Regions from separate parts of the Priestia sp. GS2 genome, predicted to be linked through region 1. Evidence: riboswitches for the same ligand, from Rfam matches in the RefSeq annotation. Region 1 holds a riboswitch; each other region holds the start of a gene.
What was found. Region 1 has a riboswitch for lysine ahead of V2145_RS17835 (Na+/H+ antiporter NhaC family protein). Riboswitches for the same ligand answer to the same signal wherever they lie in the genome.
Positions count from the first base shown of each region.

Region 2: linked by a shared signal. The riboswitch ahead of V2145_RS01135 (aspartate kinase) and the one ahead of V2145_RS17835 (Na+/H+ antiporter NhaC family protein) in region 1 are both predicted to bind lysine.
Region 3: linked by a shared signal. The riboswitch ahead of V2145_RS19575 (transporter substrate-binding domain-containing protein) and the one ahead of V2145_RS17835 (Na+/H+ antiporter NhaC family protein) in region 1 are both predicted to bind lysine.

Region 1 is NZ_JAZGJX010000001.1:3,478,314-3,480,520, reverse strand. It holds gene yunB (sporulation protein YunB) at 1-529, shown strand, start outside; lysine riboswitch at 600-788, shown strand; gene V2145_RS17835 (Na+/H+ antiporter NhaC family protein) at 912-2,207, shown strand, end outside.
Region 2 is NZ_JAZGJX010000001.1:219,608-221,814, reverse strand. It holds gene V2145_RS01140 (YslB family protein) at 1-46, shown strand, start outside; gene V2145_RS01135 (aspartate kinase) at 70-1,305, opposite strand; lysine riboswitch at 1,439-1,616, opposite strand; gene uvrC (excinuclease ABC subunit UvrC) at 1,683-2,207, opposite strand, start outside.
Region 3 is NZ_JAZGJX010000002.1:54,820-57,026, forward strand. It holds gene V2145_RS19570 (amino acid ABC transporter permease) at 1-494, opposite strand, end outside; gene V2145_RS19575 (transporter substrate-binding domain-containing protein) at 558-1,394, opposite strand; lysine riboswitch at 1,503-1,687, opposite strand; gene V2145_RS19580 (YitT family protein) at 1,831-2,207, opposite strand, start outside.

The DNA of each region.
Region 1 (2,207 bases):
GAATGATATTATTAAGACAGAAAGTACGCCAGATGGGCAGGTAGCCAAGATTGATACAGCAGTCGTAAATCGTATTAGAGCTCAAACTACATCTTTAGTCCAGGCTAATTTACGAGAAGCTGAAAAAGGGAACTTAGAAGAATTAGAGATTCCAACTGATATTAATATTGAGTCAGATGAAAAGCTCAGGCAGCGGGGGATTGTCTATCAGGTTCCATTGGGGCAAGCTACAAATAATGCTTTATTAGGAAATTTAGGACCATTAATCCCAGTTAAATTTCATGCAATCGGAGATGTGCAATCAGATGTTGTACGGAAAATAGAGGAGTACGGAATTAACGGTGCTTTTTTAGAGATTTCAATTGAAGTTCAGGTTAATGTTCAGGTAATTATTCCCTTTGCTACAAAGCAGACAACTGTTCAAGCGACAGTGCCTGTAGGAATGGCAATGATTCCAGGGAGCGTACCGGATTATTTTAACGGTAGCACTAATTCAGCCTCCCCATCTATTGAACTAAAGAAAAAATAGCCGGTTGATAACTTTATATTTTACCGATATAATGTACTAGATATAATTATATACCATCACCTTATCAGATCGATGAGGTAGAGGATGCAAAAAGTATGAGTATACTATGTGAGGATGACAACTGTGATCATAGTAAAAAGGATTTTTTGCCGAAGGAAAGAAAAAGAGTCAGCTTTTCTTTTCTGGGGTTACCTTGAAAAAGGGTAACACTGTCATTATGAAAATACGTTTGTTTTCATGATGGAGGGCTACTGATCGTGATGGAGGATAACATAACATTACAAAGAGTAATGATAGTTATTTTCTATCATTGCTCTTTTTGCGTTTTTTTCTCTATAAGTAGTTCTCCCGTATGTAAGCAGGCTTATATTAGGAGGATCTCATGGAAGGAACTATTTTTTCGTTATTACCACCATTTATCGCGATACTAATGGTTGTTTTAACACGTAAAGTACTACTTTCCCTAGGAGTGGGAATTTTAGCAGGTGGATTAGTATTAACCGAATTTTCGATAGGTGAAACCATTCAAAAAATTTGGGGAAGCTTTGCTACCATTTTCTATGCCGATGGTGCAATTAATACTTCAAATCTATTTATTTTGCTTTTTCTTTTAATTTTAGGTGTTATTACGGCTTTTATCTCAATCATTGGAGGAAGTCGTGCCTTTGGCGAGTGGGCTTTAAAGCGTATTAAAACACGTCGTGGAGCTCATCTATTAACAGCCGTGTTAGGGATTATTATTTTTATTGATGATTATTTCAATGCACTAGCTGTTGGTCAAGTGAGTCGTCCAGTAACAGATCGCCAGCGAATATCAAGAGCGAAGCTTGCTTACTTGATTGATTCAACGTCAGCTCCTGTATGTGTGATTGCACCGTTTTCAAGTTGGGGTGCCTATATAATTACAGTTGTAGGTTCAATTCTAGCTGCACATGGTATGAATAATGTGTCAGCATTTTCAGCATTTGTACAGATGATACCTATGAATTTTTATGTATTCACTGCATTGATTATGGTGTTTATTGTAAGTGTTTTTGATATTAACATTGGACCGATGAAAAAGCATGAGGAACATGCTATTCGTACTGGTGAAGTAACGGATCCAGAAAAAGGAGCAGTACCAGGAGAATTAAAAGAAGATTTGCCAGTTAGTAAAAATGGTCGTGTATTTGATTTGATTTTACCAATTATTGTATTGATGATTGGGACAATCGGTGCGATGCTATGGACAGGCTACCAAGCAACTGAAGGACAAGCTACAATCTTTACAATGTTTGAGAATACGAATGTTCCTAATTCATTGATGATTGGTGGTTTATCAGGTCTTGTTGTAACGCTATTGTTATTTATTGTACGCACTAGACAATCAAGTGAGTTATCTAATTCTGTGCTTGGTAAAGGTATAGTAGCGGGGATTAAATCAATGCTACCTGCTATTTATATTTTACTGCTTGCTTGGATGATTGGAGATTTAATCGGTCAGTTAAAGTCAGGAGAATTTTTAGCAGGGATTGTCGAAAGCTCTAATTTAAATATTGCCTTCTTACCAGTGGTACTATTTGTTATTGCAGGCATCATGGCATTTTCAACAGGGACATCTTGGGGAACGTTTGGTATTATGCTTCCAATTGCAGGTGACATCGTAGGAAATATTGAACCAGAATTATTATTACCAGCT
Region 2 (2,207 bases), 3.3 Mb from region 1:
AGATATCATTACACCTGAAACTAGAGCGGAAAGATATAAGAAATAAAAGCGGGCAAAGCCCGCTTTTTATTATTGAACTTGATAAATATCTTGCTCTTCTAATTCAAAAGCAGTATGTAATGTTTCTACCGCTTTGACCATTTCTTTATGTGGAACAACTGTTGATACTTTAATTTCAGATGTGCTTACCATTTTCACTTCAATTTCTTCCACAGCTAATACTTCAAACATATCAGCCGCAACGCCAGGATTTGAAATCATCCCCGAACCAACAATTGAAACTTTAGCTAAGCCACTTTCATGCTCCACTTTTTTATGACCAACTATGTCTTTTAATTGAGATAACACTGACAAAGTTGTATCCGTATCTTCTGTTTTAATAGAGAAAGAAATGGATAAACGGTTGTCTGACGTAACATTTTGAATAATGATATCTACATTGACATGTTCTTTTGCTAATGCTGTAAAAATGGTTGATAACGTCTGCTGCTCATTATTTAGCCCTTCAATGGTGACTCTTGAGATATTGTCTTCAAATGCGATTCCTCTTACTACTAAGTTTTGTTCCATTGATACTTCCTCCTCCACAATCGTTCCTCTTTCTGTTACTAAGCTTGACCTTACCTCTAGTGGCACCTGATAGTTTTTTGCAAACTCTACTGCTCGAGGATGCAATACGCCCGCCCCTAAATTTGCAAGCTCTAGCATTTCATCATATGAAATAGACTGCAGTTTACGAGCACCTTGTACGTAGCGAGGGTCAGTTGTAAACACTCCCGTTACGTCTGTATAAATATCGCACTTATCTGCTTTTAATGCTGCTGCTAAAGCAACGGCTGTTGTATCAGATCCGCCTCTGCCTAATGTTGTAATGCTGTTATCTTCTGACATTCCCTGAAACCCTGCTACAACCACAATATGATTTTTTTTCAAACGCTCTGCAATAGCTTGTTCATTAATCTTGGTGATGCGTGCATTTCCATGCTGAGCTTCCGTACAAATTCCTGCCTGCCACCCTGTATAGGACGTAGCTTCATAACCTTTTTCTTGCAGCGCCATTGTAAGAAGGGAAATCGTTACTTGCTCACCAGTTGTTAGTAGCATATCCATTTCTCGTTTACTTGGCTTACTTGTAATTTCCCCTGCCAATCTTACTAGTTCGTCTGTTGTTTTTCCCATTGCTGATACTACCACTATTACCTGGTTACCTCGCTGAACTTCTTGAATTACTCGATTGGCTACATTCTGAATTCGCTCGGTTGATCCAACAGAAGTACCACCAAATTTTTGAACGATTAATCCCATAAGTATTCTCACCCTTTCTTTTATTTTCAATATGATAAAGAGGCGATCTATTGCTTAAGCTCAGACAATAAAAAAAGCAATGAGATTGATATCTCATTGCTTAACGAACGAAAAGTATATAAAACGTTCAATGCCGTGAGATAGCTCTCCAAGAAACATATTCTTGACAATCCTACATTTATTCAACGCAGAACCAGCAAATGACTCTATGAGATGTCATTCACTTCGGCAAATTTCCCTTTCCACATTCGTCTTTAGAGCTCATACTCTTCAAAACGTGTACTCTTAAAATTTGCACCTCTATCTTCACTTCAGTTTAATGAAGTGTCATATGAAATTATGTTCTAGCTTATCAGAGTTTAAACTGGAATTCAATACTAATTTTTTAAGGCTTCAACAATTTGCTCTGCAACCGACCTTGGAACTCCTGCATTTTGAATCTCTTCGATTGATGCTTCTTTCATTTTTTTAACAGACCCAAACTTTTGCAATAATGCTCTTTTACGCTTTTCTCCCACTCCTGGAATATTGTCTAATACAGACTGAAAAGCAGACTTAGAACGAACTTGCCGATGAAACGTAATAGCAAAGCGGTGAACCTCATCTTGAATTCGTTGAAGCAAATAGAACTCCTGGCTGTTACGCTCAAGTGGAACAATTTCAGGAGGGTCTCCAATCATTAAGTTAGATGTTCTATGCTTTTCATCTTTTACTAACCCAGCTGTAGGAATAAGCAACCCTAGTTCATTTTCCAAAACATCTTGAACAGCTGCTAAATGACCTTTTCCACCGTCCACAATAAGTAAATCTGGTAAAGGTAAACCTTCTTTTAATACGCGCATATATCGTCTTCTTACCACTTCACGCATTGAACCATAATCATCAGGGCCTTCAACTGTTTT
Region 3 (2,207 bases), on a different contig from region 1:
TGGTTACCCGTTGCTGGTAAGATGTTACGAATAACTTGAGGCAAAACAACATTCATCATTGTTTGATAATGATTCATCCCAATGGCTTTAGCTGCCTCGAACTGTCCCTTATCAACTGAAATAATACCCCCTCGTACAATCTCAGCCATATATGCTCCCGTATTAATTGATACAACAATCACCGCTGCTAACATCACGTTCATATCAAACCCAAATGCAAGCGCTGAACCATAGTAAATAACCATTGCTTGCACGATCATTGGCGTACCTCGGAAAAATTCAATGTATACAGATAAAACGAAATTCGTTACCTTCAACCCTGCTTTTTTCAGCCCGCTCTTTGGCGTTGGAACAGTGCGGACAATACCGGCAACCAACCCAATAATCGCTCCAATAACGGTACCTGTTAGCGCAATTAGCAGCGTCATCCCAGCTCCGCGTAGGAACATTGGCCAGTTTTCTGAGATGATTGTGATAATCCATTCAAAACTCATCGTTCTTCCTCCTTTACCTCATTACAAAACCGACTGCAGTATACAGCCGGTTTTATGTCATCATTATTTTGCTGCTGGTTGATTTTTGATTGCCGTATCCATAATGTTAGTGCGCTCGTCTTCTGAAATGCCTTTTAAGGCTTTATTAATTTCTTCTTTTAGTTCACTGTCTTTTTTAAGACCTACCGCTACAGCTGTATCATCAGCTGATGTTTTAAAGCCATCTTTGAACTCAACCATTGCAAAATTATCGTTTGCTGCTGAAGCACTTACTGCTTCAGGTCGCTCTGATACATAACCATCAATAACTCCTGACTCTAACGCTACGCGCATTGCTGGGAAATTATCCATTGCTGTTTCTTTTGATACACCTTTAATTTGATCAATTACTGAATAGTGGAACGTGTTTAATTGAGCCGTAACTTTTGCACCTTTGAAATCTGCAATTTTTGTAGCTCCCTCATACCTACCACCTTTTTTCACAACCATTACTAAGTTTGAATTATAGTAGTTATCAGAGAAATCGATTGTTTCTTTTCGCTCTGAGGTTGGTGACATTCCTGCAACAATCGCATCAATCTTACCTGATGTTAAGGCTGGTACAAGTCCATCCCACTCAGTTTTTACAATTACTAGCTCTTTGCCTAATCCATCAGCAATTTTCTTGGCCATTTCAACATCGTAGCCGCCTGCATACTGTGAGCTGCCTTTAATTTTAACCGCGCCATTTGAATCGTCGTTCTGAGTCCAGTTAAATGGTGGATAGCCCGCTTCTAAACCTACCGTAAACGTATCAGCATCTCCTGAACCTGATGCTGACTCACTGCTTTGCCCACAGCCTGCTAATAAAACGACTGCTGAAAGCAATAATGTTAAGAAAAACCCTGCTTTTCTTTTCATAATTTGTTTCCCCCTTATATCTTTTTAAGCTTTGAAGACAATAAAAAAACGACCCGAGATATACTCAGGTCGTTTCGTTCATCGTTCCCTAAAGTCCTCTCTTTTAAAAGATGAGATAGCACAACTCAATAAGCTGGTAAACTTATCGAGACAGTCCTGCAGTTCTTCACTACAGACCCAGCAAGCAATCGTTGAGAACAATTTACTCACTTCGGCGATATTTCCTTCTCCCTAGCTTCAACGTCTCTCAAACTCTACTAAAGACTGTTAAATACCGCGCCTCTACCTCACTTGACTAAAAGTGAGGTCTTATTAAATTTGTTTCAAGTCTACATCTTTCTTCCTAATCTGTCAATCTGGTTTTTATTGGATAGGTTGTTGGATAATCCTTCCACCTCTAGATAATACCAATTTTATACAGAATAAAAAGATTAATTTAATGAATGTTGGTTTTTCTAAAGTTTCCACCCTTTACTTCGGCAACGTCATATACGCGCACAAATGCGTTCGGATCAATCTCGTTGATAATTTCCTTCATCTTACTTTCCTCTAAACGGTTAATGACGCACGTAATTTCTTTGAACTTCTCATGAGAATATCCGCCGTATACTTCTTTATATGTAGCGCTTCGACCAAGTCGATCACGAATCGTTTTAACCATTAAGACAGGCTCACTTGTAATAATTTCAAACGCTTTTGAACCGCTTAGTCCTACTTCAACGACATGAATGACCTTTGAAGCAATGAAGTAAGCAATTGCAGAAAGGATAGCTCCTTGTAAGCCAAACACAAAAGAAACCACGATAAAAACAA